4 regions of the Streptomyces sp. NPDC047974 genome follow, and region 2 is predicted to be linked to each of the others. Evidence: riboswitches for the same ligand, from Rfam matches in the RefSeq annotation. Region 2 holds a riboswitch; each other region holds the start of a gene.
What was found. Region 2 has a riboswitch for cyclic di-AMP ahead of AB0E19_RS28150 (C40 family peptidase). Riboswitches for the same ligand answer to the same signal wherever they lie in the genome.

Region 1 (7,618 bases), on a different contig from region 2:
GAAGCGGTCCGCTCGGCCCGCCGGCTCGCCGCCCGCCAGTACGCCACCGGCGGCTGGAGCGTCGGCGCGGTCGCGCTCGTGGCGGGCTGGCTGGCCCGCACCCGCCCGCGCGGCACCCGGATCGCCGCCGTCTTCCCCGACGGCCCGCAGCGCTACTTCGACACCGTCTTCAACGACGCCTACTGCGCGGCCCACGGCCTCCTCGACGGACCCGTACGGGACGAACCCGCGCCCTATGAGGGCCCGGAGGGGATCGAGGCGTGGACCCGGCGCGTCCTCGACCGAAGCGGGGCGCGGACAGGAGCCGGGACGGGCGCCGCGGTCGCGGCGGGCGGGATCACGGGCGGTACGGAGGGCGGCCGGTGAGCACGACCACCCCCGCCACCCCCGCCCCGGCGGAGCCGGCCCGCGGCGGGATCTGGAAGCGGAGCCGCGGCTTCGACCCGTCCGTCCGGCTGCTCTTCCTCAACCAGCTCACCATCAACCTCGGCTTCTACATGCTGATGCCCTACCTGGCCGCCCACCTGGCCGACGGGCTCGGTCTGGCGGCCTGGGCGGTCGGACTCGTCCTCGGCGTCCGGAACCTCTCCCAGCAGGGCATGTTCCTGGTCGGCGGGGCGCTCGCCGACCGGCTCGGCTTCAAGCCGCTCATCGTCGCCGGGTGCGCGCTGCGGACCGTCGGCTTCGGCGCGCTCGCCTTCGCGCAGTCGCTGCCCTTCCTCATCGCCGCCTCGCTCGCCACCGGCCTCGCGGGCGCGCTCTTCAACCCGGCCGTCCGGGCCTGCCTGGCGGCGGAGGCGGGGGAGGAGCGCAGGGTCGAGGCGTTCGCGCTGTTCAACGCCTACTACCAGGCGGGCATCCTGCTCGGCCCGCTCGTCGGGGTGGCGCTCACCGGGGTGTCGTTCCGGCTGACGTGCCTGGTCGCGGCGGTGCTCTTCCTGGGCCTGACCCTGGTGCAGCTGCGCCACCTGCCGGTCACGGCGGGCGGCGGCCGACCGTCGCCCAAGGGCGGCGCGAAGGGCGGCGCGGAGGACGGGGCGGAAGGCGGCGCGGAGGACGGGACCCGGGGCCAGTTCCGTACCGTCCTCGGGAACCGGACCTTCTGGCTCTTCTCGCTCGCCATGACCGGCTCGTACGTCCTCTCCTTCCAGGTCTACCTGGCGCTGCCGCTCGCGGCGGGCGGCCCGGGCGTGACGACCGCGCTCTTCGTGGTCTCCGCGCTCGTCGCGCTCGCGGGGCAGCTGCGGATCACCGCCTGGTGCGCCGCCCGGCTCACCCGCGAGCGGAGCCTGGTCCTCGGCCTCGCCCTGATGGGCGGCGCCTTCCTGCTGCCGGCGCTGCTCGGCCGGGGCGTGCCCGCGCTGCTGCTGTGCGCGGCGGTCCTCGCGGTGGCGAACGCGGTGCTCTACCCGTACGAGATGGACACCGTCGTCGCCCTCTCCCGGGGCCGCTGGGTGGCCACCCACTACGGGCTCTACAACACCGTGTGCGGGGTCGGCATCACCCTCGGGAACCTCGGTACGGGCGTGCTGCTCGACGTCACGGGGTGGACGGCGGTCCCCTGGCTGGCCCTGTGCGCGGTCGGCCTGGGGTGCGCGGCGGCGGTCGGCCTCCTCGGCAGGGGCGGCCGCCTGCGGACCGAGGGACGGGGGAAGCCCTAGAGGGCGGCTCGGGGTACGCCGGTCGGACCCCCGCCGGTCGCCGCGCGGCGGCGGGGCGGGGAGGCTTGAGGGGTGTGCGGTCGCGGGTCCCGGCCCCGGACCGCACGGCCCGGTGGCGGGCCCCGACCGGTCAGGAGTTCTCAGGTGGCGCACCCTCGGGGCGAGGAGCCCGGCGGCCGTACCGCCGGGACCGGCGGTGTGCCCCGGGGACCCTACGGGGGCGAGCCGCGGCCGCCCGTCGCCTTCGGGGCGACCCGGAGGTTCCTGCAGGCGCTGCCGCCGCTGATCATCATCGGCGGGGTGGCCTTCGACCTGTCCACCCCGCCCTCGTACACGGCGGCGCCGCTCTTCTCCGCCGCGCCGCTGGTCGCCGCGCCGTTCTTCTCCCGGCTCACGACCCTGGTGACCGGGCTCGCGGCGATCCTCGCCTCGGTCGGGCTGCACGCGTACAACGACACGCTCTCCGACGTGCCCTCGCTCACCGAGACCCTCACCGTGGTGACCGTCTCCGCCCTCGCGATGCTGATCAACCTGGTGGTGCGGCGCAGCGGCGAGCGGCTGGCGTCGGCGCGGGTGATCGCCGAGGCGGCGCAGCGGGCGGTGCTTCCGATGCCGGCGGAGCGGATCGCGGGGCTCCAGTGCGCGGCGCGGTACGAGGCGGCGCAGGCGGACGCGTTCATCGGCGGCGACCTCTTCGCCGTGCAGGACACTCCGCACGGGGTGCGGCTCGTGGTCGGGGACGTGCGGGGCAAGGGGATGGACGCGGTGGAGGCGGTGGCCGTGGTGATCGGCGCCTTCCGGGAGGCGGCCGAGCAGGAGGCGGCCCTGGAGGGGGTGGCGGCGCGGCTCGAACGGGCGCTGACCCGGGAGGGGACGCGGCGCGAGGGCCTCGACGCCTTCGAGGGGTTCACCACGGCGGTGCTCGCCGAGATCCCGCGCGAGGGCGGGGTCGTACGGATCGTGAACCGGGGGCATCCGCCGCCGCTGCTGCTGTACGGGGACGGGCGGCTGGAGCCGCTGGAGCCGACCGAGGCGGCGCTGCCGCTCGGGATGGGGGAGCTGGCGGTGGGGCCGGACCGGGCCGACGAGTGGCCGTACCCGCCGGGCACGACGCTGCTGTTCCACACGGACGGGTTGTCGGAGGCGCGGGACGCGCGGGGGGTCTTCTACGATCCGGCGGCGCGGCTCGCGGGAGCGGTCTTCCCGGGGCCCGGGGAGCTCCTGGACGCGCTCGTGGACGACGTGCGGCGGCACACCGGCGGGCGTTCGACGGACGACATGGCGCTGCTCGCGGTGAGCCGGCCGGCGGCGGGTGCGCCGGAGCGGCGGCGGACGATGCCGGTGGTGCCGCCGGGACCGGCGCGTTGACGCGGGTACCGCACGTCCGACCCCGGTCACGGTCCGTGCTCACGAGGTCTCACAGCGATAACAATTGACATAACGTCAGATTCTCGGGGTGGAGCGAAGGCTCGCTGAAGGCGGCTCAACTCGGGCGATTCCCTGCCAATTCAATGAATGATCAAGGGGAACGGCTTGGAATAGGAGTGCGGTGTCTATTAACGTTCGATAACGCAGCGCGGTCGTCCCAGCCGTCGCAAGAGACGGCTCCGTGCGCACGTGCCGAATCCCGCAAGGGAACCGGGGAACCAACCCTTGGGGTGAATCGGGCCCCTCGCACCTCCCCCGTGCGAAGAGCCCGTAGGAGACCTTCCTGCTCCGAACCCGTCAGCTAACCCGGTAGGCGAGAAGGAAGGAAAGGAGCGCGCCTCCGTGGCGTCCAACACCCCCGTACCCGAAGCCCCCTTCGACCCCTTCGGCGGCCCGGGTGCCGTCGGCGCGGACGATCCGGACGGCTTCGCGCCCGGCGCGTACGAGACGGCCTCCTTCACCCCCGCCCCCGGCGAGTGGAACCCGACCGAGGGCTCCCTGCGCGCCGAGAGCCGCTCCGGCGGCCGGCACCGGGTCGTGAAGCAGCGGTCCAACTTCGCCCGCTCCTCCACCGTCCTCGGCGTCGGCGTCATCGCCGCCGTCGGCGCGGGCGGCCTCGCCACCGCGCAGGAGAAGGCCCCCGTCGCCATCTCCCTCCCCGACCTGCCCGACCTGGGCCTGCCGGACGCCCACGACCTGCCCGGCGTCGGCGACCTCCTGCCCGGCGGCGAGGAGGAGAAGACCGCCCCGGTCCGCGAGTCCGCGCCGGCCCCGGCCGGCGGCGTCGCCGCGAAGCCGCTGACCTCGGTCACGTACACCGCCCCGGCCGACACCGCCGCCGGCACCGAGGCCGTGGAGCGCACCGCCACCACCGCCGACGCCGGCGAGGCCCTGCGCGCCCGCATCCTCCAGCAGGCCGAACAGCAGCAGCAGGCCGCCGCCGACGCCGAGAAGCTCGCCGCCGAGAAGGCCGCCGCGGAGAAGGCCGCCGCCGACGCCCAGGCGCAGGCCGAGGCCGCCGCGAAGGCCGAGGCCGACCGCATCGCCGCCGAGAAGGCCAAGGCGGAGGCGGAGCGGCTCGCCGCGGAGAAGGCCGAGGCCGAGCGCATCGCCGCCGAGAAGGCGGAGGCCGAGCGGCTCGCCCAGCTGGCCGCCAGCTACTCCATGCCGCTCTCCTCCTACACCCTCACCTCCACCTACATGCAGTCCGGCTCGATGTGGTCATCCGGCTACCACACCGGCCTCGACTTCGCCGCCCCCACCGGCACCCCGCTCAAGGCGGTGCACGGCGGCACCATCAAGTCGGCCGGCTGGTCCGGCTCGTACGGCTACCGGATCGTCCTGGAGCTGGAGGACGGCACCGAGGTCTGGTACTGCCACCTCTCCTCGATGACCGTGGCCGCCGGCCAGACCGTCACCACCGGCGAGACCATCGGCCGCGTCGGCGCCACCGGCAACGTCACGGGTCCCCACCTCCACATGGAGGTCCACACCCCCGACGGTTCGGGCATCGACCCGGCGGAGTGGCTGCGCTCCAAGGGCCTGTCGGTCTGACCCCCGACGCATGAGCGTTCCGGCCGGGGTTCAGGCTCCTCGACCGGAATAGGCCCGGCGGCGCAGGGGGTTGAGTACGTCATGTCCTCACCCCTGCGCCCGCTGGGCACCTCCGACCTGCACGTCTTCCCGCTCGCCCTCGGCGGCAACGTCTTCGGCTGGAGCGCCGACGAGGAGCGGTCCTTCGCCGTCCTCGACGCCTACGCCGCCGCGGGCGGCAACTTCCTGGACACCGCCGACGTCTACTCCGAGTGGGTCGAGGGCAACGAGGGCGGGGAGTCCGAGACCATCATCGGCCGCTGGATGGCCGCCCGCGGCAACCGCTCCGACATCGTCGTCGCCACCAAGGTCGGCCACCACTCCCGCCTCAAGGGCCTGGCCGCCACCACCATCAAGGCCGGCGCGGAGGAGTCCCTGCGCCGCCTCGGCACCGACTACATCGACCTCTACTACACGCACTTCGACGACGAGTCCGTGCCGGTGGAGGAGATCGTCACCGCCCTCGACCAGCTCGTGAAGGACGGCAAGGTGCGGGCCGTCGCCGCCTCCAACATCTCCGCCGAGCGGCTGCGCGCCTCCCTCGACTTCGCCGAGGCCGAGGGGCTCGCCCGGTACGTGGCGCTCCAGCCCGAGTACAACCTCGTCGCCCGCGGGAAGTACGAGGGCCCGCTCCTCGACACCGCCGCAGAGACCGGCCTCGCCGCCGTCCCCTACTACGGCCTCGCCGCCGGCTTCCTCACCGGCAAGTACCGCCCGGGCCGGACCGTCGAGAGCGTCCGCGCCTACCGCGCCTCGGAGCTCGCCGAGACCACGCGCGGGCAGGCGGTGCTCGCCGCGCTCGACGAGGTCGCCGAGGCCCACGGCGCCGAGCCCGCGACCGTCGCCCTCGCCTGGCTCGCCTCCCGCCCCACCGTCACCGCGCCGATCGCCTCGGCCCGCACGGTCGAGCAGGTCCCCGCGCTCGTGGCGGTCGCCGACCTGAAGCTGACCGACGACGAACTGGCCCGTCTGACGGCCGCCTCCGAGACGCCCGAGAGCTAGCCCTTGTAGGGGTTGTAGCCGCCGTAGTCGAGGTACTGCGGCGGCACCCACACCCGGCCGGTGGCCCGCGCCGCGTACGAGAGCGCCGGCGCGGCCGTCGTCCGGCGCGCCCACAGGTGGTGCAGCAGCTCCTGCTCGCGGGCCGCGAAGTCCGGCACCGGGACCGTGCCCCGGCGGGCCCGCTCGCGGAGGAAGGCGAGGGTCGTCGCGAAGGACTCGTACTCGCCGACCGCCCGCGCGCCCGCCTTGCCGTACGTACGGGACGCCACCGCGCGCGCGGTGCGCCGGGCCCGCATCGAGGAGAGCGCCAGCGGCTCCTCCGGGGAGAGCCAGCCGGCCGCCGCGTACGCCGGGAGCACCCCGGCTATCGTGCGCAGCTCCTTCTGCCGGCTCCACACGGCGAGCCAGGTCAGCAGCCCGAAGGCCGGGACCATGAAGACGCCGTAGACCGCGTAGAAGGCGAGCGGGCCGCCGAAGGTCGCCGAGCCGTTCCACAGGGCGTGGACGCCCATCGCGAGCAGCAGCCCCGCGAGCGGCAGCAGCACCTTGCGCGGTCTGCGCACCTTGCCGCGCGGGGCGAGCGCGGCCAGGCCGAAGCCGATGCCGGTGAGCACGGTGAAGAGCGGGTGCGCGAACGGCGACATCACGACCCGGACGAAGAAGGTGCCGGCGGTGACGGCGCCGATGCCGCCGTCGCCGAGGTCCTGGTCCTCGCCGAAGGCGGTGCCGAGGTAGAGGATGTTCTCGGTGAACGCGAAGCCGGTCGCGGTGAAACCGGCGATCACCACCCCGTCGACCAGGCTCCGGAAGTCCCGCCGCCGGAAGAGGAACAGCAGCAGGATCGCGGCGGCCTTCGCGGACTCCTCCACCACCGGGGCGATCACGGTGGCGCCCAGGTCGTCGGCCGAGCGCGGATCGGCGGTCGCCGTGGCGATCCAGCGGACGGCGAAGGAGTTCGCGAGGATCGCGACCAGGGCGGCGGCGAACGCGCCCCACGCGAAGGCGAACAGCAGGTTCTTCCACGGCCCCGGCTCGACCCGGTCGAGCCAGCGGAACGCCGCCATGAGCAGCGGTACGGGGAACACCGCGAGCCCCAGGCCGACGAGGAAGCCCTCGGTGCCGGTCTGCTCGCGCACCAGGGCCAGGATCACCAGGGCGCAGAGCGCGAGCAGGGTGATGAGGGCGACGGCCCGGACGATCCGGCTCCGCCAGAAGGCCCGCCGCGGCCGGTACCGCCACTGGCGCCGGTCGGCGGCCACGGCGAACGACGGCTCGTCCCCCTCGCGGACGGGGACGTGGCCGTGGTCGTGGCCGTGGTCGTGGTCGTGGCTCTCGACCGCGGGAGCCCCGGCCTGCGCGGGCAGGAGGCCGGTCGCCGGCGGCGAGGTGGACTCGGGCGGGGTGGACTCGGGCGGGGTGGGCGGCGGGGTGGACGGGGGTGGGGACGGCGGCAGGGGTGACGACACGCCTTCGACCCTAGCGACCGCCACCGACAGGAGCGACGGACTTGAGGGACGGGGTCTTACTTCCGGCGGAAGAGCAGATCATGCACGGCGTGGCCCTTGTCCAGGCCCTGGCCCTCGAAGCGGGTGAGCGGTCGGAAGTCGGGGCGCGGCGCGTAGCCGCCGTCGGGGGCGGTGTTCTCGAAGTCCGGGTGCGCGGAGAGCACCTCCAGCATCTGCTCCGCGTACGGCTCCCAGTCCGTGGCGCAGTGCAGGACCCCGCCGGGCTTCAGCCGGGTCGCGAGCAGCGTCAGGAACTCCGGCTGGATCAGCCGGCGCTTGTGGTGCCGCTTCTTCGGCCACGGGTCGGGGAAGTAGACGCGGCAGCCGTCGAGGGCGGCGGGGTCGAGCATCTCGCGCAGCAGGATGATCGCGTCGCCGTTGGCGACGCGGACGTTGGTGAGCCCGTTGCGGTCGGCGAGGCCGAGCAGG
Region 2 (7,618 bases):
GCGGGCGGCGAGGTCCGGCTCGGCCGGCCAGCTGCCGACGACGACGCCGAGGTGCCCGATGCCGCGCGCCCGCAGGGCCTCGGCGGTCAGCGCGGTCGAGTTCAGGGTCCCGAGCCCGGCCGGTGCCACCACGAGGACCGGTGCGCCGAGCAGCCGCGCGACGTCGGCGAGCGTGGCGCCGTCGTCGTCGAAGTGGACGAGCAGCCCGCCCGCGCCCTCGACGAGCACCAGGTCGTGCTCGGCGTCGAGCGCCCGTGCCGCCTCCGCGACCCGCTCGGGACCGACCGGGGCCATCCCCGCGCGCCGGGCGGCCGTGCCCGGGGCCAGCGGCTCCGGGTAGCGGGCCAGCTCGGCGGCGGTCTTCGCGCCCGAGAGCCGTACGACCTCGTCCGCGTCGCCCCGCTCCCCGGGCGCCAGCCCGGTCTGCGCGGGCTTCAGGACCGCCACCGAACGACCGGCGGCGACCGCCGCGGCGGCGACGGCCGCCGTGACGACCGTCTTGCCGATCTCCGTCCCCGTGCCGCTGACGACGACGATGCTCATGCTGTTCCTCTCCTGCCGCTCAGCCCGCGGCCGCGGCGGCGCGCACCGCCGCGCAGATCCGGGCCAGGTCGGCGTCCTCGGTCACGTACGGCGGCATCGTGTAGACGAGGTCCCGGAAGGGACGCAGCCACACGCCCTCGCGGACCGCCGCCCGGGTCGCCGCCGCCATGTCGATCTCGTGGTCGAGCTGGACGACGCCGATCGCGCCGAGCACCCGCACGTCGCGGACGCCCGGGATCGACTCGGCGCCGGCGAGGCCCTCGCGCAGCCCGCCCTCGATCCGCTTGACCTCCAGCGCCCAGTCCTGGGAGAGGAGCAGGTCGATGGAGGCGCAGGCGACCGCCGAGGCCAGCGGGTTGCCCATGAACGTCGGCCCGTGCGCGAGCACCGGCACCTCGCCCTGCGAGATGCCGTCGGCCACCGCGCCCGTGCACAGCGTCGCGGCCATCGAGAGGTAACCGCCCGTCAGCGCCTTGCCCAGGCACATCACATCGGGGGAGACCCCGGCCTGGTCGGCGGCGAACAGCGTGCCCGTGCGACCGAAGCCGGTCGCGATCTCGTCGAAGACGAGGAGCACGTCGTGCGCGTCGCACGCCTCCCGCAGCACCCGCAGGTACCCGGGGTCGTGGAAGCGCATGCCGCCCGCGCCCTGCACGACCGGCTCCACGATCACCGCGGCCAGCTCGTCCGCGTGCCGCGCCACGGCGGCACGGAGGAGCTCGGCGTACGACTCCTCGTACACGGCCGGCGGCTCGGGCACGAAGACCTGCTCCTGGAGCACGCCGGACCACAGCTGGTGCATCCCGCCCTCGGGATCGCACACCGACATCGGCTGCCAGGTGTCGCCGTGGTAGCCGCCGCGCCAGGTCAGCAGCCGCCGCTTGGCGGGGCGGCCGAGCGAACGCCAGTACTGCAGGCACATCTTGGTGGCGACCTCGACCGCCACGGAGCCGGAGTCGCTGAGGAAGACGTGCCGCAGCGGCTCCGGCGTGATCTCGACGAGCCGCGCCGCGAGCCGTACCGCGGGCTCGTGGGTGAGCCCGCCGAACATGACGTGGCTCATCCGGTCGAGCTGCCCGCGCGCCGCCTCGTTGAGCACCGGGTGGTTGTAGCCGTGCACGGCCGACCACCACGAGGACATGCCGTCGATCAGTTCGGCGTGTCCCTCGGCGGGCTCGGCGAGCCGCAGCCGCACCCCGGACGCGGACGCGACCACCAGCGGCTCCGCACGGCCCGGCATGGGGCCGTACGGATGCCACACGTGCGCCCGGTCCAGGGCGAGGAGTTCGTCGTTGCGCATCGTCACCCGTTACGCGTTCGGGGCGAGGTCCGTGCCGGCGCCGCGGCGGCGCACCGCCACCAGGTCGGTCCGGGCCTCCGACGCCGAGGCCGGCACCTCGGCCGGCACCTCGGCCGGAGTCAGGGCCGGAGCCGCCGCGTGACCGCCGCACGGGCCGCAGCCGCCGGCCGCCTCCCCGTGGCCGCCGCAGCCGGCCGCCGCCTCGGAACCGCAGCCGCCGCCCTGGGCGTGCGAACCGCAGCCGCCGCCGGCCGCCGCGAGCGCGTCGGCGCGGTGGGCGGGGAGCGTGGTGGTGCCCGCGCCCTCCACCTCGAAGCCGGCGTCCGCGATCATGTCGAGGTCGGTCTTGCCGGCCTGGCCCTCGCTGGTCAGGTAGTCGCCGAGGAAGATCGAGTTGGCGATGTTCAGCGCCAGCGGCTGCATCGACCGCAGGTGCACCTCACGGCCGCCCGCGATCCGGACCTCCACGTCGGGGCAGACGAAGCGGACCATGGCGAGGATCCGCAGGCAGCGCTGCGGGCTCAGGTTCCACTCCTTCGCCAGCGGCGTGCCCTCGAAGGGGATCAGGAAGTTGACCGGCACCGAGTCCGAGTCCAGCTCGCGCAGCGCGAACACCACGTCGACCAGGTCCTCGTCGGTCTCGCCCATGCCCGCGATCAGGCCCGAGCAGGCCGAGAGGCCCGCCGCGTGCGCCTTCTGCACGGTGTCCACCCGGTCCGCGTAGGTGTGGGTGGTGGTGATCTCGCCGTACGTGCCCTCGGAGGTGTTGAGGTTGTGGTTGTACGCGTCCGCGCCGGCCGTCTTCAGCCGCTCGGCCTGGCCGTCGGAGAGCAGACCGAGGCAGGCGCACACCTCGACGCCCTCGTTCTGCTCCTTGATCGCCTCGATGGTCCTGCCGACCCGCTCGACGTCGCGGTCCGTCGGACCGCGGCCGCTCGCCACCAGGCAGACGCGCTTGGCGCCGCCGGCGATGCCGGCCGCCGCGGCCTCGGACGCCTCGTCCGGCTTCAGCCAGGTGTACTTGAGGATGTCGGCCTTGGAACCGAGTCGCTGAGAACAGTACGAGCAGTCCTCCGGGCACAGCCCGGACTTCAGGTTGACGAGGTAGTTCAGCTTCACCCGCCGCCCGAACCACTGACGGCGCACCTTCCCGGCGGCCGCCACCACATCGAGCAGATCGTCGTCGGAGGTCGCCAGGACGGCGAGCGCTTCTTCACGGGTCGGCGTCTCGCGCCGCAGCCCCTTCTCCACCAGCGTGTTCAGCAGGTCCATAAGGGTTGATCCTTGCCTACGGCACACCCCCTGGCCAAGGAGGATCTGAACAAACGGGCGTGATCGAGGTGTGTGTATGACCACATCCCGACCTCGGCGTTCTGCCGTTAGGGTCTGTGCGCTGCCTACAAAAGGCGTCGACCCCAGGCGCCGTACGGGTGCGGCCCGAGGCGACCGCACCAGGTGCCGACCGAAGGAACGCCGCATGCCCCAGGCCCAGCCGACCCCGCCCGCGCGCCGCGCCGCCTTCGACTGGACCGGGGCGGAGGCCCGCCGCCGGGCCGAGGCGGGCCTGGTCAGGACCCTGCGTCCGCGCCCGGCCGAGTCGGACCTCCTCGACCTGGCGAGCAACGACTACCTCGGTCTCACCCGGCACCCCGAGGTGACCGGCGCGGCCGCCGAGGCCGCCCGCCGCTGGGGCGCCGGCGCGACCGGCTCGCGGCTCGTCACCGGCACGACCCGGCTGCACACCACGCTCGAGGAGGAACTGGCCGCCTTCTGCGGCTTCGAGGCCGCCCTCGTCTTCTCCTCCGGCTACACCGCCAACCTCGCCGCACTCACCGCGCTCGGCGGCCCCGGGGCGCTGATCGTCTCCGACGCCGCCAACCACGCCTCGATCGTGGACGGCTGCCGGCTCGCCCGCGCCGATGCCGAGATCGTCCCGCACGCCGACCCCGAGGCCGTACGCAAGACGCTGGAGGCGCACGAGGGGCGGCGGGCCCTCGCCGTCAGCGACTCCGTCTTCTCCGTCGACGGCGACCGCGCCCCGCTGGAGGAACTCGCCGCCGCCTGCCGCGCGTACGGCGCCGGGCTCGTGGTCGACGACGCGCACGGCTTCGGCGTCCTGGGCGCGGGCGGCCGGGGCGCGCTCCACGGCGCCGGACTCGCGGGCGACGAGGACGTGGTCGCCACCCTCACCCTCTCCAAGTCGCTGGGCAGCCAGGGCGGCGCGGTCCTCGGCCCGGCCCGGGTGATCGAGCACCTGGTCAACGCGGCGCGCACCTTCATCTTCGACACCGGGCTCGCCCCGGCGGCCACCGGCGCGGCCCTCGCGAGCCTGCGGCTGATCGCCGCGGACCCGGGGCTCGCCGCACGGGCCCGGGCGGTCGCCGGCACGCTCCACCGGACGCTCACCGAGGCCGGGTTCGTCTCGGCCCGTCCGGACGCGGCCGTGGTCTCGGTGCACGCGCCGGGGCCCGAGGAGGCCCTGCGCTGGGCGGCCGACTGCCGCGAACAGGGCCTGTCCGTGGGCTGTTTCCGGCCCCCGTCGGTGCCGGACGGCATCTCGCGGCTGCGGCTGACGGCCCGCGCGGACCTCACGGACGCGGAGATCGGGCGCGCGGTCGCCACGATCGTGCGGACCGCGCCGGCCGGGGCGCGCTGACCACCCGCACACAGCGGGCTCCCGATCCCGCCCACGCGCCGTCGACAGGCCCGGAGTTCACCGCTTCGGGCGACAGAACGGGGCATATCTCGGGAGAACGACCCACCCGGGTGCCCGATCGGTGGCAGGCTGACGCGGAGCGCGAGCCGGGGCGACGCCCCCGGCGGGAAAGGGACGACGTCGCCATGGCAGATCACCAGGAAGCATCCGTCACTCTGCCCAGCGAGCCCGGCGCGGTCGCCACGGCGCGGAGGTTCGTGGCGGAGGCGCTCGGCCGCTGGGGTCTGGACGACGGCGGCGACACGGCGGACTCGATCCGGCTGATGGTCTCGGAGCTGGCGACCAACGCGGTGCTGCACACCTTCGGGCAGTCGCCCACCTTCACCGTCGAGCTCCGCCTCGACCGCGAGGAGGTGCTGCGGATCGGCGTCACCGACAGCCATCCGCGCTTCCCGCGCCGGCTCCCGGCCGCCGTCCAGCAGGACAACGGCCGCGGCATGGTGATCATCCGGGTCCTCGCCGCCGAGGCCGGCGGACGGCTCTCGGTGACGGCGACCGCCGAGGGCGGCAAGACGGTGTGGATCACGCTGCCCTGGGCCGCGGCGGCCGTTCCGGCCTGCTGAACCGGTTCGCCGGGGCCGGACCGCTCACTCGGCGTGCTGCCGCGTCGAGGGCCATGAGCCGCCGGCGAAGTGGGGAGCCCAGTAGTAGGGGTTGACCTCTTCGAGCCTGCGGGCGATCCAGCGGGTGGGGTCCTCGGGGTCGGGCACGCCGACCTCCACGTCGGGCCCCCAGAGCGCGAGGCGCTCCTGGCAGACGCCGCACGGCGGCAGGATGACGTAACGGCCGTCCTCCGGGTCGCGGAAGACGCAGACGGACGCGGTCACCGCGCGGTCCAGGGTGTACGCCTGGCAGTAGGCGCCGGTCTCCTGGCACAGGGTGACGCTCGCGTGGATGTTGTCGAAACCGACGCTCGTCAGGATCCGCCCGTCGTCGAGACGGACGGCGGCGGCCCCGCCGGGCTCCTCGGGGGACCAGCGGCGGTCCAGCTGGGCCACGGCGGCGTCGACGAGTTCCTGATCGAGTGTCATGGCCGCATCCTAGGAGCCGGGTCCCGGAAGGGGCGTCCCGGTTTCCGGAGGCGTGCGCGGGAAGAGCGCCCGCGGTGAGGGGTGCGGCGGCGCCACCGCACCCCGGGGACACCACCGCGGGCGCCCGGTGGGTCAGCGCACGCGGCCGTAGTAGACCTTCGAGGACCAGATCCGGTCGAGCTTCACCCAGGAGCCGGTCTTGGGCGAGTGCCAGATCTTGCCGCTGCCGGCGTAGATCCCCACGTGGTAGACCCTGCCGCCCGAGTGGAAGAAGACCAGGTCCCCCTTCTGTCGGCCGGCGGCGGAGATGTGCCGGGTCTTGTTGTACTGCTGCTGCGCGGTGCGCGGCAGCGTCTTTCCCGCCTTCTTGTAGGCGTAGAGCGTGAGCCCGGAGCAGTCGAAGCGGGTGGGGCCCGCCGAGCCGTACCGGTAGGGCGCGCCCTTCTTGGACGCCGCCACGTTCAGGGCCTGCGTCGCGTGGGAGGTGGCCGCCTGGGCCTCGGGTGCGGCTCCCGGTGCGAGGAGCGTGCCGCCGACGGCGGCGAGGGTGAGAGCCGAGACGGCTCCGGCCCGGGACAGCAGGGACGGGACATGCATCTGCGCAGTCATGCGCAACCCTTCGTCAGCCGCCTGTGAAGGATGACCTGTCGGGTTCGGGCAGGCGAAGATGCCCGGCCGCGGCTGCGGCTTCACCCCAAGGGACGGCCGCGCCGGGGATACGGCGCGATCGACCCGTACTGCTCGGGTCCTCCACTCCTGCCGGTCCAATCCTGTCGACCAGACGTCCGGGACGGCGGCAGGACTCGGCGTCCGCCCGGACCGCCCCGCCTGGATGGCGGGGGCTTGTCGTCGTCGAGGATCTTGACCCACGGTTCGGTCGAAAACCGAGCGGAAACGACGTTATGTGAGGCTCCTCACGACTGATCCATACGGGTGGACAAGAGGGTTTCGTGATCGTCGTAGGTTTGGCCGACGAGCCCCGTACCAGCATCGGAATGCCTGATTCCGCCAAATGCGTACACCTGTTGCGCAACTCGCACACTTCATCTGTCGGTCGCGCGACTACGCCGGACGGGGGATGGATCCTGCGTCCCGTGTCGGCCGTCCGGGGCTCGACACGACACGTCGGAATGTCAACTGGCCCGCGTGCCGGGCACGGTGACGCGGGCGGCCCGCCGCTCGCCGTCCAACACCCGCAGCGCGCAGGCCAATGTCTCGGAGTGGACCTCGCTCTCGCCCCGCATATGCATGAGCGTCAGGGCCTCGCGCAGCGCCTCCGCCCGCCCGACCAGGGCCTGCGCGGCCCGCAGGGCCCCATAGGTATGCGATCCCCTGGATGGATTGATCTTCCCCAGAAGGTCGACGACTTCGAGGTAGGCGTCGATCAACTGCCCCTCGGCGCGCGTCAGGGCGGGCAGCGGCGGAAGCTCCGGCACCATCGCGGTCTCACCGTGCCGTCGGCGTGCCGGAGTCGGCCCGACGCGTGCCGACGATCGAGTCGACCAGGCCGTACGCGAGCGCCGCCGGCGCGTCGAGGACGGTCAGGCGCTCGGTGTCGGCGGCGACCTCGGCCGCCTCCCGGCCGGTGTACGCGGAGAGGAGTCCGGTCATCACGTCGCGTAGCCGCAGCAGTTCGCGCGCCTGGAGGTCCAGGTCGGAGAGCCGGCCGGCGAGCGGCTCGTCGAGGATCGGCTGGCGCAGGGTGACCCGGGCGCCGGGCAGCATCATGCGCTTGCCGGGCGCGCCCGCGGCGAGCAGGACCGCCGCCGTGGAGCCGGCCTGGCCGAGGCAGGTGGTCTCCACGTCGCTCGCCAGGCTGCGCATGGTGTCGTGGATCGCGGTCGTCGCGGTGATCGAGCCGCCGGGGGAGTTGAGGTAGAGCGCGATGTCCCGCCCCGGATCCGCGTGGTCCAGGTGGAGGAGCTGGGCGATCACGTCGCTCGCGGCGACGTCGTCGACGGTCGTGCCGAGGAGGACGATCCGGTTCTCCAGGAGCTTCGCGTAGGGATCGAGGGTCCGGGTGCCGTA
Region 3 (7,618 bases), on a different contig from region 2:
ACCCGCCCGCGCCCCCCTCCGTACGCCCGCCCGCGGACACCACCGACCCCCGCACCACAGGAACGAGCACCGCCCCGTGAACCAGCCCGACATGAACGCGGTCGTCGGCAGCCACGACCTGCTCCTGGTCACCCTCGACACCCTCCGGTACGACGTGGCCGCCGAGCTGGCCGCCGCCGGCCGGATACCGAACCTCGCCCGGCACCTCCCGGGCGGCCGCTGGGAGCGCCGGCACGCGCCCGGCAGCTTCACCTACGCCTCCCACCAGGCGATCTTCGCGGGCTTCCTGCCGACTCCGGCCGCGCCCGGACCGCATCCGAGGCTCTTCGCGGCCCGGTTCGCGGGCAGCGAGACCACCGCCGGCGGCACCTATGTGTACGACGCTCCCGACCTGGTCACGGCGCTCGCCGCCGAGGGCTACCGGACGGTGTGCGTCGGCGGCGTCGGCTTCTTCAACGGGCAGCCGCCGCTCGGCTCGGTCCTGCCCGGCCTCTTCGAGGAGAGCCACTGGGAGCCGTCCTTCGGCGTGGCCTCGCCGACCTCCTTCGAGGCGCAGGTGGCCCGGGCCGAGGAGGTGGTGGCCGCGCTGCCGGCCGACCGCCGGCTCTTCCTCTTCGTGAACGTCTCGGCGCTGCACCAGCCGAACTGGTTCCACCTGCCGGGCGCCACCCGCGAGGCGGGTGACACCCGGGCCACCCACGCGGCGGCGCTGGAGTACGTCGACCGGCACGTCGGGCGCCTCTTCGCGGCGATGAGCAGCCGCCGCCGCTGCTTCGCGATCGTCTGCTCGGACCACGGCACGGCGTACGGCGACGACGGCTACACGGGCCACCGGCTGGGCCACGAGGTCGTGTGGACGGTGCCGTACGCGCAGTTCACGCTGGACGGCCCGGCCGAGGGGGCCGCCGCGTGACCGGCACCCCGCTCCCCCGCCCGTACCGCTCGTACGTCTACGCCTACCCGCACAAGACGGCGTACCGTCCGCTGCCCGAGCGGCCGGAGCTGGCGGCGCTCTGGGCGGACGAGCCGAAGGACGCCCTGTCGCTCTACGCGCACGTGCCGTTCTGCGAGGTCCGCTGCGGTTTCTGCAACCTCTTCACCCGGATCGGCGCCCCGGACGAGCTGACCACCCGCTACCTCGACGCGCTCGACCGGCAGGCCGTCGCCGTCCGGGAGGCGCTGGGCGACGCGGCGCCGGTGCGGTTCGCGGCGGCGGCCTTCGGCGGCGGCACCCCCACCTTCCTGACCGCCGCCGAGCTGGAGCGGCTCTGCGACATCGCCGAGCACCGCATGGGCGCGGACCTGCGGGCGGCGCCGCTCTCCGTGGAGACGTCCCCGGCGACCGCGACCGCCGACCGCCTTGCGGTGCTCGCCGGGCGGGGCGCGACCCGGCTGAGCATCGGGGTGCAGAGCTTCGTGGACGCCGAGGCGCGGGCCGCGGTCCGGCCCCAGCGGCGGGCGGACGTGGAGGCGGCGCTCGGCCGGATCCGGGACGCCGGCGTGCCGGTGCTCAACATCGACCTCATCTACGGCATCGACGGGCAGACCGCGGAGTCCTGGCGGTACTCGCTGGACGCGGCGCTGGCCTGGCGGCCCGAGGAGCTGTACCTGTACCCGCTGTACGTGCGCCCGCTCACCGGCCTGGGCCGGACCGGCCCCGCCGAGTCGGACGCGGAGTGGGACGCGCGGCGGCTGCGGCTCTACCGGCAGGGCAGGGACCACCTCCTCGCGGAGGGGTACGAGCAGGTGTCGATGCGGATGTTCCGGCGGGCGGGCGCGGCCCCGGCGGGCCCCGACGACCACGCCTGCCAGACGGACGGCATGATCGGCCTGGGGTGCGGCGCCCGCTCGTACACCGCCGCGCTGCACTACTCCTTCGACTACGCGGTCGACATGCGGGAGATCCGCTCGATCATCGACGCCTACACGGAGACCCGGGACTTCTCCCGGGCCGTGGTGGGCCGCCGGGTGGACGGGGCGGAGGCCCGCCGCCGCCACCTCCTGCAGTCGCTGCTGCAGGCGGAGGGCATGGAGCTGGCCGGGTACGAGCAGCGGTTCGGGACCTCGGCGCACGAGGACTTCGGCGCGGAGCTCGACCGGTTCGCGGCGTACGGCTGGCTGGACGGTGCGGCGCCGGCGGGGCTGCTCAGGCTGTCGCCGGAGGGGCTCGCGCACTCGGACGGGCTCGGCCCGGAGCTGTTCTCCCCCGCCGTACGGGCCGCGATGGCCGCGTACGAGCCGAAGTAGGGCCGGCCGTGGACCTGACGCTGCTGTACCGGGGGCCGCTCGCCTCCTGCGACTACGACTGCCCGTACTGTCCCTTCGCCAAGCGCCGGGACTCGCCGGAGACGCTGCGGGCGGACCGGGCGGCCCTGGAGCGGTTCACCGGGTGGGCGGCCGGGCAGGACGGGGACCGGCTGCGGATCCTCTTCACGCCGTGGGGCGAGGGCCTCGTCCGCTCCTGGTACCGGCGGGCGATGGTGGAGCTGTCGCGGCTGCCGCACGTGGAGCGGGTGGCGATCCAGACCAATCTGAGCTGCCGGACCTCCTGGCTGGACGACGCCGACCCGGACACGCTGGCGCTGTGGTGCACGTACCACCCCGGCCAGACGCCGTACGACCGCTTCCTCGGCAAGGCCCTGGACCTGGCGGCCCGGGGGGTCCGCTTCAGCGTGGGCGTGGTGGGGCTGCCCGAGCACCACGCGGAGGCGCTGCGGCTGCGGGCGGCGCTGCCGGACCACGTCTATCTGTGGGTGAACGCCGCCGAGGGGCGCACGTACACCGACGCGGAGGCGGCGGCGTGGACGGGCATCGACCCGCTCTTCGGCTACAGCCGGCACCCGCACCGCTCCGCGGGGCTGCCCTGCCGGACCGGCGAGTCGGTGGTGTCGGTGGACGGCGCGGGGACGGTGCGCCGCTGCCACTTCGTCAAGGCGGAGCTGGGCAATCTGTACGACGGCTCGTACCGTGCCGCGCTGCGGCCCCGCGCCTGCCCCCTCGCCGTGTGCGACTGCCACATCGGCTACGTCCACCTGGAGTCGCTGCCGCTGTACGACGTCTTCGCCGGCGGGGTCCTGGAGCGGATCCCCGCCGGCCGGCGGGCGCCGGGAGCTACAGGGGCATGAGGTCGGGGCGCTTGGCCTCGACGTGGTCGCCGGAGCTCTCGCCGCGCAGCCGCCGCCCGATCCACGGCACCAGGTACTCGCGCGCCCAGTGGATGTCGTCCCGGCGGACCTCCAGCGGCCCGCGGGCGGGCAGCGGCGGCCACGCCTGGTCCGGGTCGGCGGGCACCGGCAGGCCGAGGACCTGGGCGGCGCGCAGCGCGACCCGGGTGTGGCCCTCGGGCGAGAGGTGCAGCCGGTCGTCGTCCCAGGCCCGCCGGTCCTGGACCGACTTCAGCGACCACAGGTCGAGGACCGGGCAGTCGTAGCGGTCGGCGATGGCGCGGACGTGGGCCGTGTACGTGGCGATCTTGCCGCGCAGGTGCTTGAGCACCGGTACGTCACGGGTGTCGAAGCCGGTGGTCACCATGACGGTGCCGACGGCGGAGGTGAGGTCCCGCACCGCCCGCTCGAACCGCTCGGCGACGTCGTCGGGGTCGGTGCCGGGGCGGATGATGTCGTTGCCGCCCGCGCAGAAGGTGACCAGGTCGGGGGCGAGCTCCTTGGCCCGGGGGACCTGCTCGGCCACGATCTGGTCGAGGAGGCGGCCGCGGACCGCGAGGTTCGCGTAGCGGAATTCCTGGTGGTCCGGCAGCTGGTCGGCGAGGAGCACCGCGAAGCGGTCCGCCCAGCCGACATAGGTCCCGTCCGGCCCCGGGTCTCCGACGCCCTCGGTGAAGCTGTCACCGATCGCCGCGTACGACCCGAATCCCCCGACCGCCCCGAACACGTTCTCTTCTGTTGCTCTCGAATCGTCTGCCACGACAGCACATCCTTCCTTTCCGGATGTGACCTACGCGACCGTAAGGAGGGGTTGACGGCGGGTGATATATGCCACCGATAAAGAATTTGCCAAGCCCGGAATAGGGCGAAGGCCCGGCACGCGGGTGCCGGGCCTTCGCCGTGTCCGTTGGTCCGGACGGGTCAGATGGAGACCCCGTGCTGGCGCAGGTAGGCCAGCGGGTCGATGTCCGCGCCGTAGCTCGGCGAGGTGCGGATCTCGAAGTGCAGGTGCGGGCCGGTCGAGTTGCCGGTGGAGCCGGAGAGACCGATCTGCTGGCCGCCGCTCACCGACTGGCCGGCGGAGACGGCCAGGGAGGAGAGGTGGGCGTACTGCGAGTAGTTGCCGTCGGCGTGCTGGATGACGACCTCGTTGCCGTAGGCGCCGCTCCAGCCGGCGGAGACGACCGTGCCGGCGCCGACGGCGCGGACGGTGGTGCCGGAGGAGGCGATGAAGTCGGCACCGGTGTGGTAGCCGGAGGACCACATGGAGCCGGAGGCGCGGTACGGCGTGGAGACGCCGCCGGAGACCGGGGCGACCCAGCCGGACGCGGCCGGGGCGGCGGCGGCCGGGGCCGCGGCGCGCTCGGCGGAGCGGGAGGCGCGGGTCTGCTCGGTGGCCTTCGCCGTGGCCTTCGGGGCGGCCTTGACGGCGGCCTTCGGGGCGGCCTTCGGCGCGGCGGCCGGGGCGGCGGGCTTCGGGGCGGCGGCCTTGGCGGGGTTCTTGGCGCCGAGGGTGAGCTTCATGCCCGGGAGGATCAGCGAGGGGTTCTCGCCGACGACCTGGCGGTTGTCGGCGTAGAGCCGCTTCCAGCCGCCGGCGACGTCGTGGTCGGCGGCGATCTTGGACAGGTAGTCGCCGGCGACGACGGAGTACGTGGTCGGGGCGGCGGCCTTGGCGGCCGGGGCGGCTTTGGCCTGGACCTGCGCGGCGGCGATCACGGTGCCGGAGACGGCGGCCGGGGCGGCCTGCTCGGCGGCGTGGGCGCCGGTGGCGCCGATCAGCGGCAGCGCGACGACGGCGCCACCGGTGCCGGCGGCGACGAGGCCACGGGTGATCAGGGTGGACTTCTGGCGGCGGTGCTTACCCTTCGCGGGCATGGCGAATTCCTCTCCGGCGCCTGCGAGGTGAGCTGTCGGGTTCGGACTGGAGATGTCCGGCCGCGTTTCTCACGCGGCTTCACCCCTAGCCGTCCTGCGTCGCGGGACCGGCGTACTTCCTTGGGTCCCCCGCTCCTGCCAGCGTGGACGGGTGTGAATTCCGGACGGTGGCAGGATTCGGCGGTCCGACCGGATTGACGGCGACGCTAGACGAGCCGGGTCGGCGCGAACAAGCCACGGAATTCGACGGGCATTCCGGGACGATCTTCGGGCCTGGAATTCCGGTCACCCTCCGTGGATGACGGTCCCTCGATTCCCTTTTCGGGGAGGGGGGTTGGACCGGGCGGTCGGCCACGATCCGTCACCTCTATGACCCTGCTCACGCGCCGAATTCCATCTCCCCCTCAACCGGGGCGCGTTACCCCAAGACCTTCCAATACGGACAGATCGCCCATTACCGTCCAGGGGGGTGCGCCGCGCCGCGCTCGACGGGATGATTGCGGGGGGAACCGATCTCGTACGGGCCCCGTGAACGCCTACCACCAGGAGCATCCGTGACGCAGCAGCTGCCGCAGGTCAAGACCCTCGAACCCGGCGAGCCCGAGCTCGCGGCGGTCCGCAACTTCCGGGACGTGGCCGGCCTGCCGACCACCGACGGACGCGCGGTCCGGCCCGGCACCCTCTTCCGCAGCGGTCACCTCGCCGACGCCACCGAGTCCGACGCGGCCTTCCTCTCCGGCCTCGGCCTGCACACGATCTTCGACTTCCGCAACGAGGCCGACGCCAAGGTGGAGGGTCCGGACGTGGAGCTCCCGGGCGTGCGGAACGTGAACATACCCCTGAGCGACCCGGCCGACGGCAAGGAGTTCTGGCGGATGGTCCGCGAGGGCGACCTCGACACGCTGCGGGACCTGCTCGGCGACGGAAAGGCGGCGGACCGGATGACCTCCGCGTACCGCCGGATGATCGTGGAGCGGACCGCCGAGCACAGCCGCATCCTGCACGCCCTCGCCGAGGAGGCCGTCCCGGCCCTGATGCACTGCGCGGCCGGCAAGGACCGCGCCGGGCTCTCGATCGCGATCACCCTGCTCGCCCTCGGCGTGGAGCGCGAGGCCATCGAGGCGGACTACGTGAAGTCCGGCGCCCCGCACCGCCGCTACAAGGTGCGCCGCAGCCCCACCGCCCGGGACGCGATGGCGCCCGAGGTGATGGAGCTGCTGAGCCCGCTCTTCGACGCGCGGGTGGAGTACCTGCGGGCGGCCTTCGAGGCCATCGACGCCACCTGGGGCTCCGTGGACGCCTACCTCGCGGACGGCCTGGAGCTGGCGCCGGAGACCCGCGAGCGGCTGCGCGAGCGGTTCCTCACGGAGGCGTGAGGCCGCGGGCCCTCCCGCCCGGTCACTGGTTCTGCCCGCCCAGCATGAAGAGCAGGTAGAGGAAGCCGGCGAAGAGGTGACCGGCGATCAGGTAGGCGAAGAGGCGGAGCACCAGCCCCTTGGGGAACTTCCCCTCGCCGCGCTCCTCACCGGTGACCGGGGCGGAATTCACTGACTTGTCGGACATGTCGACCAGCCTTTCGGGCTCAGCGGGAGTGCGGGGTGCCGCCGCCCAGGCACAGCTCGGCGGCGGGGCTCTGCAGGAGCGTGTGGACGAAGAGCACCTCGGCACCGGCGCGGCCGGCCGCGCCGATCCGGTGCGGGGTGAGCGAGTCGAAGTGCGCGCTGTCCCCGGGGCCGAGCAGGTGCACGGCGTCGCCGAGCGCGAGCCGGACCTGCCCTTCGAGCACGTGCAGCCACTCCTCGCCGGGGTGGACGCGCACGATGTCGGCCCGGGTGGCGTAGGGCACGTGGACGCGCAGGCACTGCATGGCCCGGCCCGCGCCGCCCGCCTGCCGGTAGATCCAGCCGTCGGCCTCGACCGGTTCGGAGCGGTCGGCCCGGACCACCGGGTCGCGTTCGGGCGGGGTCTCGCCCAGCAGCTCGGCGACCGTCGTACCGTAGATACGGGCGAGGGCGAGGAGCATCGGCAGCGAGGGCTGCCGGTTCCCGGTCTCGAGCCGCGAGAGGTGCGCCGGGGACAGCCCGGCGCGCTGGGCGGCCGCCTCCAGGGTGAGCCCCCGGCGCCGACGCAGCGCCCGCAGCTGCGGGGCGACGTCGGGCACGAGCTCGGGGGCGGCGGTTTCCGGGGTGGAGCCCCGGGGGACGTGGTCCATGCGTCCATTCCGCCAGGAACATGCCTCTGAGGCAAGTTTCTTGCCTCAGAGGCAAAAACCCGGGGAGAGCCCGGCTCAGCGCTGCGCGACCGCCTGCCTGACCAGCGTCTTCCCGAAGTCCCACAGCAGCCCGCCACCGCCGTGGGCGTCCTCCATGACCGCCGTGAAGGCGGTGACGAAGCGGTCCACGTCCGCCTCGTCGATCACCAGCGGCGGGATCAGCTTGATCACCTCCAGGTGGTCCCCGGAGACCTGGGTGAGGATCCGGTGCCGCTGGAGCAGCGGGACCACGACCATCTGCGCGAAGAGCCCCTTGCGGGCCGTCTGGAGCATCGCCCACCGGCCGCGCAGCGCCAGCGAGCTC
Region 4 (7,618 bases), on a different contig from region 2:
CCGGGCTCGTCGAGAAGCTGATCCAGCGCCACCCGCACATCTTCGGCGACGAGACCGCCGAGACCCCCGAGGACGTCCGCGCCCACTGGCTGCGCACCAAGGCCGTCGAGAAGCGCCGGGAGTCGGTGACGGACGGCGTCCCCGTCGGCCAGCCCGGCCTCGCCCTCGCGGCCAAGCTCGCGAGCCGCGTCCGCACCGCGGGCCTCGACGCGCCGCCGCCGGCGGGCGAGGGGATCGGCTACGAGCTCCTGGCGCTCGCGGTCCGCGCGGAGGCCGAGGGCGTGGACCCGGAGGCGGCGCTGCGCGCGGCGGCCCGGGCGTACCGGGACGCGATCCGGGCGGCGGAGGGCGTCCGAGGCAGGGCCTAGCGCGGGGCCCGGGCCGCCGGGTCGTGCCAGTGGACCGCGGGGCGCTCCAGGAGCCATTCGGCGCGCGAGCCGGGACGGGTGACGAAGCGGCCCACCGGCGGGAGGAGGTCGTGGCGGGTGCGGGCCTCCTCGGCGCCCAGCTCCGCCAGGACCTCGGCGACCTCGGTGACGAAGCCGGGCGGGCCGGCCAGGTGGACGTCGTGGTCGGGCCAGCGGCCGCAGGACCGCAGCGCGGTGAGGAGGCGTTCGGTCGCCTGGGCGCGCGGGTGGCGGGGGGCCGAGGTGATGTAGGTGACGCTCAGGCCGGGAAGCCGGGCGGCCAGCCGCTCCAGCTCGTCGCGCCCGTACAGGTACTCGCGGGAGCGGGCCACCGCGAAGATCCGGCCCTCGGCGTCCGGGTCGGCGTCGGCCGCCTCCTCCAGGAGCGCCTTGACCGGCGCCCAGCCCGTACCGGCGCATATGTAGGTGCGCAGGCCGCCCGGCGCCGCCCGGTGGGTCGCCGCCCCGCCGGCCGCGCTCAGCCGCAGCGTCTCGCCCGGACGGACCTCGTCCACCAGGGCCGTGGACATCGCCCCGCCGGGGATCCGGCTCACGTGCAGGTCGAGGGTGCCGTCCGCGCGGGGGGCGTTGCCGAGCGAGTACGTGCGCCACACCCGCGGGACCCGGAGCGAGCTGACGCCGGCGTACTGCCCGGGGAGGAAGGGGTACGGCCGCCGGGGCCGGAGGGTCAGGACGGCGAGGTCCTCGCCGTGGAGCCGGTGGCCGACGACGTCCGCGTCCCACCAGGCGGGCTCCCCGGTGCGGGCGGCCTCGTCCGCGCCCCGCAGCATCAGCTCCGCGACGTGGCCGTACGCCTCCGACCACGCCTTCTCCGCCTCGATCGTCCACGTCGAGCCCGCGGCGTGCGCGAAGGCGGCGAGCAGGCTCTCGCCGACCGCCGCGTACAGGGCGGGGGTGGCGAGGTACTTCCGGTGGTCGCGGCCGAGCCGCTCCAGATAGGCGTCCAGGCCCGGGTCGTCGAGGCCGGTCACCACATGGGTGAGGGCGGCGAACAGCCGGTCGCGCTGCGGGACCATGTCCTCGGGGAAGAGCGCGCGCACGCCGGGGTTGCGCCAGAAGAGATGTGAGTAGAAGTACGTGACGGCGTGTTCGGCCCGTCTCTCGACGACCGCGAACGTGCTTCTGAGCAAGGCGAGGTCCACGCGGGAAATGTAGGGCACGGCCCGTCACGGCGTGATCACCGGCCGGTGATCACGTCAGGTCGGCCGGAGGGGCGCGCCGGACCGGACGGTACGGTCGGGGGGTGAGTGAAGGACCCGCCCCGACGCCCGGTACGCCCCGCGAGCCCCGTACGACCGGAAACCCCGGAACACCCGGAACGCCCGGCGAGGGCGGAGCCTTCGAGGGGGCCCGCGCCTCCGGCGGGGCCGGCGCGGGCGGAGCCGCGGGCGGCTGTCCCGTGTCGGGCGCGCCGGGGAGCGCCGGCGACGGGCCCGTACCCGCCTTGTTCAGCTGGGAGTTCGCCGCCGATCCGTACCCGGCGTACGCCTGGCTGCGGGAGCACGCGCCGGTGCGGCGGACCACCCTGCCGAGCGGGGTCGAGGCCTGGCTGGTGACGCGGTACGCGGACGCCCGGCAGGCCCTCGCCGACCAGCGCCTGTCGAAGAACCCGGTGCACCACGCCGAACCGGGCAAGACCGGCATTCCGGGCGAGCGCAGCGCCGGGCTCATGACCCATCTCCTCAACATCGACCCGCCGGACCACACCCGGCTGCGCCGGCTGGTGTCGAAGGCGTTCACCCCGCGCCGGGTCGCCGCCTTCGCGCCGCGCGTGCAGGAGCTCACCGACCGGCTCATCGACGACTTCGCGGCGCGGGGGAGCGCGGACCTCATCCACGAGTTCGCCTTCCCGCTGCCCATCTACGCCATCTGCGACATGCTCGGCGTGCCCGCCGAGGACCAGGACGACTTCCGGGACTGGGCCGGGATGATGATCCGGCACGGCGGCGGCCCGCGCGGCGGCGTCGCGCGGTCGGTGAAGAAGATCCGGGGGTACCTCGCCGAGCTCATCCACCGGAAGCGGGAGGCCCTCGGACAGGAGGGCGCGGACGACCTCATCTCCGGGCTCATCCGGGCCTCCGACCACGGCGACCACCTCACCGAGGCCGAGGCCGTCGCCATGTGCTTCGTCCTCCTCTTCGCCGGCTTCGAGACGACCATCAACCTCATCGGCAACGGCACCTACGCCCTGCTGCGCAACCCGGAGCAGCGCGCCCTCCTCCAGGCCTCGCTCGCCGCCGGCGGGACCGGCCTCCTGGAGACCGGCGTCGAGGAGCTGCTGCGCTACGACGGGCCGGTCGAGCTGGCGACCTGGCGGTACGCGACCACCGCCCTGACGATCGGCGGGCAGCCGATCCCGGCCGGCGACCCGGTCCTCGTCGTGCTCGCCGCCGCCGACCGCGACCCGGACCGCTTCGGCGCCCCGGACACCCTCGACCTCGCCCGCGGGGACAACCAGCACCTCGGGTACGGGCACGGCATCCACTACTGCCTGGGCGCGCCGCTCGCGCGCCTGGAGGCGCAGACCGCGCTCGCCACCCTGCTGACCCGCCTTCCGGACCTGCGACTTGGGGTCGATCCGGACGAACTGCGGTGGCGCGGCGGGCTCATCATGAGGGGATTGCGCACGCTTCCGGTCGAGTTCACCCCTTCCGCACCCCCGCACGGCACGTGACGGTGTGTCAGAAATGTGATCTTCGCGTGATCGCGAAGCCATCGACTTGTGACGGACGTTCGAATGCGGCTACCTTCGCGCCAACGTTCGGCCCCATCCCGGCCGTCCCAGGCGTACCCGCCGTCACCGCCGTCACGCGAAAGGCCCCGACATGCTTTCCGGAAACGGACGACACCGTCGACCCCGTCAGGCTCCCGCGATCGTCGTCACCGCAGGAGTGACCGGATCCGCGCTGGCGCTGCCGCTGCTCGCGGCCGGCTCCGCCTCCGCCGCCGACGCGTCCACCTGGGACCGGGTCGCCGCCTGCGAGTCCGGCGGCCAGTGGAGCGCCAACTTCGGCAACGACGCCTACGGCGGCCTCCAGATGACGCAGGAGACGTGGGAGCGGCACGGCGGCCTCGCGTACGCGCCCAGCCCCGATCTCGCCAGCCGCGCCCAGCAGATCGCCGTCGCCGACGCGGCGCTCTCCGCCGGCAGCACCGCCTGGGACACCTGTGCCCCCATCGCGGGCCTGAAGAACGACGGCAGGCCCACGGGCGTGCAGCCGGGCCCCGCCGTCCAGGAGGAGGACGAGGGCGGCGTGGCGCCCGAGTCCAACCGGACCGGCAGCGCGACCGTCTCCACCCCGCCCGCCGAGGCGGAGGAGACGGAGGCCACGGCGGAGGCGACGGAGAAGGCCCCGGAGGCCGGGAAGGGCGCCACCGCCCCGGCGACGCCGGCCACCCCCGCCACGCCGGCGACGCCCGCCGTGCCCGCGACCCCGCCCGCCACCGGCGCGGTCACGGCGCCGCCCGCGAGCGCCGCCCCGGAGACGCCCGCCGACACCGCGCCGACGGCCCCGGACGCCTCCACGGGCACGCCGGGCGCGCCGGAGACGCCCGGTACCCCGGGTGTGACCCCGGGCGCCCCGGAGACCCCCCTGGCGCCCACCACGCCGGTGACCCCGGGCACGGAGGGCGAGGCTGACGCGCCGTCGGCGACGCAGGGCACGGGCAAGCACCGGGGCGAGGCCGCCCCGGAGGAAAGCGACGTAACGGACACTGAGCAGGAATCCGGGCGTCATGCCGCAGCTGCGGACAAGCTCACCTCAACCCCCGTCAACTCGGACGCAAGCGACGCGTACACCGTGCGGCCGGGTGACAGCCTGTCGGAGATTGCTCAGGAGAACGATCTCGTCGGCGGCTGGGACGCCCTCTATGACGCCAACCGCCAGACGGTCGGGGCCGATCCGGACCTCATCCTCCCTGGTCAGAGCCTTGAACTGAAGGACGCCTCCGCGGAGAAGTGAGGCCGTTTCAGGGGCGTATGTCCGATTTTGGGAAAGTGAGACATGGGTCTCTTCGTCCCAACTGGCGTGTCACGTCCGCAAAGTTTGCTTCCGTCAGGCCTCACCTGCGCAAACGAGGTCTGACGGAGTGCAAGTAGGGGCGTTTTGTCCGACGTAAGCCTCTTTGAACTTCGAGCACCTGTGTGTCTACGGTCGTCACCGCTCGCCACCGCGGGCCCCGTCGACCGAAACGCCGAGTCCTGCCGTCGGCCGCCGGGAATGTCGTCGCGAAAGCGCCGTAGGCAGGAGTGGGGGACCCAAGGTTCGTGCCGGTCCCGGCCGTCGAGTCAGACGGACGGAACGACCGGCTAGGGGTGAAGCCGCACGCAAGGACGTGCGGCCGGGCGAACTCTTCAAGCCCGAACCCGACAGCTCACCTCACAGGCGTCGGTGAAGAGGAAACTCCATGCTGTTCTCCGGCACGGGCAAGCGTCGTCGTCCCTCCAAGGCCACCCGCGTCGTCGCCCTCGTCGGCGTCACCGGCGCGGCCGTCGCCGCCCCGCTGATGGCCGCCGGCACCGCTTCGGCCGCCACCGCCTCCGAGTGGGACCGCGTCGCCCAGTGCGAGTCCGGCGGCAACTGGTCGATCAACACCGGCAACGGCTACTACGGCGGCCTCCAGTTCTCGGCCTCCACCTGGGCCGCGTACGGCGGCACCGCCTACGCCCCCACCGCCAACCAGGCCAGCAAGTCGCAGCAGATCGCCGTCGCCGAGAAGGTCCTCGCGGGCCAGGGCAAGGGCGCCTGGCCGAGCTGTGGCGTGGGCCTCTCCTCCGCCTCCTACGACGGTGGCGCCGCCGAGGCCGCCGCCCCGCAGCAGAGCGCCCCGAAGCAGAGCACCCGGCAGAGCGCCCCGAAGCGCACCGCCGAGCAGCCCGCCAACCGCAGCGAGCAGCGCCAGGCCCCGAAGGCCCAGGCCGCCCCGCAGGCCGCCGCCAAGAAGACCGTCACCACCCCGACCGGCAAGAAGGTCAAGAAGGGCGACGGCGAGTACAAGGTCGTGGCCGGCGACACCCTCAGCAAGATCGCCCAGGCGCAGGGCGTCGAGGGCGGCTGGGCGAAGCTCTTCGAGCTCAACGAGGACGTCGTCGAGAACGCCGACCTGATCTACCCGGGCCAGCAGCTCCACCTGAAGTGAACCCCGGGGCACCGGTGAGTCCGGCGGCTCACCGGCGCCCGACGGCCCTCCCGCGGTGACCACCCCGGTCCCGAGCCCTCTTCCCCCGTGGCTCGGGACCGGGGTTCTGCCGTTACCGTCCAGTAGGTTCCGGGTCTTTCGTCCCCTACTGGATGCTCTTGGGCCCTTTTTCGTCCCAGGGGACGGGCGGTCGGCTGGCCGGAGCGCCGGAGCCGGTTAGGCTCTTGTCGCAAGGCGAACGAGACCTTGCGACCCATGCGTCACACCTAGCGTCACATCCCAGAAGGAGATGCTCGTGCCGTCCATCGACGTCGTCGTAGCCCGGGAAATCCTGGACTCCCGAGGCAACCCCACGGTCGAGGTCGAGGTCGGCCTCGACGACGGCAGCACCGGCCGTGCTGCCGTGCCGTCCGGTGCCTCCACCGGTGCGTTCGAGGCCCTGGAGCTCCGCGACGGTGACCAGAACCGCTACCTCGGCAAGGGTGTCGAGAAGGCCGTCCTCGCCGTCATCGAGCAGATCGGCCCGGAGCTCGTCGGCTACGACGCCACCGAGCAGCGCCTGATCGACCAGGCCATGTTCGACCTGGACGCCACCCCGGACAAGTCGTCGCTCGGCGCCAACGCCATCCTCGGCGTCTCCCTCGCCGTCGCGCACGCCGCCTCCGAGGCCAGCGACCTCCCGCTCTTCCGCTACCTCGGCGGCCCGAACGCGCACCTGCTGCCCGTTCCGATGATGAACATCCTCAACGGTGGGTCGCACGCCGACTCCAACGTCGACATCCAGGAGTTCATGATCGCCCCGATCGGCGCGGAGTCCTTCTCCGAGGCCCTGCGCTGGGGCACCGAGGTCTACCACACCCTCAAGTCCGTCCTGAAGACCAAGGGCCTCTCCACCGGCCTCGGCGACGAGGGCGGCTTCGCCCCGAACCTCGGCTCCAACCGTGAGGCGCTCGACCTCATCCTGGAGGCCATCAAGCAGGCCGGCTACGTGCCCGGCAAGGACGTCGCCCTCGCCCTGGACGTCGCCGCCTCCGAGTTCTACAAGGACGGCAAGTACCTCTTCGAGGGCAAGGAGCGCTCCGCCGCCGAGATGACGGAGTACTACGAGGAGCTCGTCTCCGCGTACCCGCTCGTCTCCATCGAGGACCCGCTGTTCGAGGACGACTGGGCCGGCTGGAACGTCATCACCGAGAAGCTCGGCGACAAGGTCCAGCTCGTCGGCGACGACCTCTTCGTCACCAACCCCGAGCGCCTCGCCCGCGGCATCGAGGAGAAGTCCGCCAACGCCCTCCTGGTGAAGGTCAACCAGATCGGCTCGCTGACCGAGACCCTCGACGCCGTCGAGCTCGCCCAGCGCAACGGCTTCAAGTGCATGATGTCCCACCGCTCCGGCGAGACCGAGGACGTCACCATCGCCGACCTCGCCGTCGCCACCAACTGCGGCCAGATCAAGACCGGCGCCCCGGCCCGCTCCGAGCGCGTCGCCAAGTACAACCAGCTGCTGCGCATCGAGGAGATCCTCGACGACGCCGCCGTCTACGCCGGCCGCAGCGCCTTCCCGCGCTTCAAGGGCTGACCTGCCCGGCACCTGTAGTTACGTACGTCCCCGCACACGGTCCCGTACCGTGTGCGGGGACGTACGCGCGATCAGGGGAGGGGAGACGGCATGGCCGTGAAGAACGGGGACCGGTTCTCCACCGCGACCCGGATCAGGCTGCTCGGCGAGCAGACCGCGGCCCGCGTCTACCGCTCCCAGACCCGCCGCCAGGCCCGGCGCTCCCGGCTCACCGGCCGCGCCGCCTTCCTGGCCCTCGTGGTCTGCTCCCTCGTCGTCGCCCTCGCCTACCCGATAAGGAGCTACGTCTCCCAGCAGGGCGAGATCGAGGAACAGGAGCGCAGGGCCGCCGAGGCGGCCCAGCGGGTCGAGGAGCTGCGGGACGAGAAGGCCCGCCTCCAGGACCCGGCCTACGTCCGCCGCCTCGCCCGCGAGCACCTCCACTACGTGCTCCCCGGCGAGACCGGCTTCACCGTGAACGAACCCGGGGCGGCCG

Region 1: it holds a riboswitch for cyclic di-AMP, as region 2 does, so the genes downstream of both, AB0E19_RS24920 (M23 family metallopeptidase) here and AB0E19_RS28150 (C40 family peptidase) in region 2, are expected to answer to the same signal.
Region 3: it holds a riboswitch for cyclic di-AMP, as region 2 does, so the genes downstream of both, AB0E19_RS05430 (LysM peptidoglycan-binding domain-containing M23 family metallopeptidase) here and AB0E19_RS28150 (C40 family peptidase) in region 2, are expected to answer to the same signal.
Region 4: it holds a riboswitch for cyclic di-AMP, as region 2 does, so the genes downstream of both, AB0E19_RS32360 (transglycosylase family protein) here and AB0E19_RS28150 (C40 family peptidase) in region 2, are expected to answer to the same signal.

What each region holds. Positions count from the first base shown of each region.
Region 1 covers NZ_JBEZNU010000018.1:139,806-147,423, forward strand. The annotation lists gene AB0E19_RS24905 (PLP-dependent cysteine synthase family protein) at 1-366, shown strand, start outside; gene AB0E19_RS24910 (MFS transporter) at 363-1,661, shown strand; gene AB0E19_RS24915 (PP2C family protein-serine/threonine phosphatase) at 1,860-3,029, shown strand; cyclic di-AMP (ydaO/yuaA leader) riboswitch at 3,270-3,420, shown strand; gene AB0E19_RS24920 (M23 family metallopeptidase) at 3,432-4,643, shown strand; gene AB0E19_RS24925 (aldo/keto reductase) at 4,725-5,684, shown strand; gene AB0E19_RS24930 (PrsW family intramembrane metalloprotease) at 5,681-6,943, opposite strand; gene trmB (tRNA (guanosine(46)-N7)-methyltransferase TrmB) at 7,207-7,618, opposite strand, start outside.
Region 2 covers NZ_JBEZNU010000023.1:83,883-91,500, forward strand. The annotation lists gene bioD (dethiobiotin synthase) at 1-543, opposite strand, end outside; gene AB0E19_RS28125 (adenosylmethionine--8-amino-7-oxononanoate transaminase) at 563-1,843, opposite strand; gene bioB (biotin synthase BioB) at 1,853-3,115, opposite strand; gene AB0E19_RS28135 (8-amino-7-oxononanoate synthase) at 3,321-4,499, shown strand; gene AB0E19_RS28140 (ATP-binding protein) at 4,685-5,122, shown strand; gene AB0E19_RS28145 (cytidine deaminase) at 5,147-5,590, opposite strand; gene AB0E19_RS28150 (C40 family peptidase) at 5,723-6,199, opposite strand; cyclic di-AMP (ydaO/yuaA leader) riboswitch at 6,203-6,409, opposite strand; gene AB0E19_RS28155 (hypothetical protein) at 6,724-7,029, opposite strand; gene AB0E19_RS28160 (ATP-dependent Clp protease proteolytic subunit) at 7,037-7,618, opposite strand, start outside.
Region 3 covers NZ_JBEZNU010000002.1:523,669-531,286, forward strand. The annotation lists gene AB0E19_RS05405 (STM4014 family protein) at 1-80, shown strand, start outside; gene AB0E19_RS05410 (STM4013/SEN3800 family hydrolase) at 92-913, shown strand; gene AB0E19_RS05415 (STM4012 family radical SAM protein) at 910-2,247, shown strand; gene AB0E19_RS05420 (STM4011 family radical SAM protein) at 2,256-3,125, shown strand; gene AB0E19_RS05425 (SGNH/GDSL hydrolase family protein) at 3,112-3,924, opposite strand; gene AB0E19_RS05430 (LysM peptidoglycan-binding domain-containing M23 family metallopeptidase) at 4,086-5,042, opposite strand; cyclic di-AMP (ydaO/yuaA leader) riboswitch at 5,047-5,202, opposite strand; gene AB0E19_RS05435 (tyrosine-protein phosphatase) at 5,597-6,418, shown strand; gene AB0E19_RS05440 (DUF6126 family protein) at 6,441-6,605, opposite strand; gene AB0E19_RS05445 (helix-turn-helix domain-containing protein) at 6,625-7,254, opposite strand; gene AB0E19_RS05450 (aspartate aminotransferase family protein) at 7,330-7,618, opposite strand, start outside.
Region 4 covers NZ_JBEZNU010000033.1:8,277-15,894, forward strand. The annotation lists gene AB0E19_RS32340 (nucleoside triphosphate pyrophosphohydrolase) at 1-368, shown strand, start outside; gene AB0E19_RS32345 (globin domain-containing protein) at 365-1,570, opposite strand; gene AB0E19_RS32350 (cytochrome P450) at 1,828-3,102, shown strand; gene AB0E19_RS32355 (transglycosylase family protein) at 3,320-4,390, shown strand; cyclic di-AMP (ydaO/yuaA leader) riboswitch at 4,654-4,831, shown strand; gene AB0E19_RS32360 (transglycosylase family protein) at 4,836-5,567, shown strand; gene eno (phosphopyruvate hydratase) at 5,857-7,143, shown strand; gene AB0E19_RS32370 (septum formation initiator family protein) at 7,234-7,618, shown strand, end outside.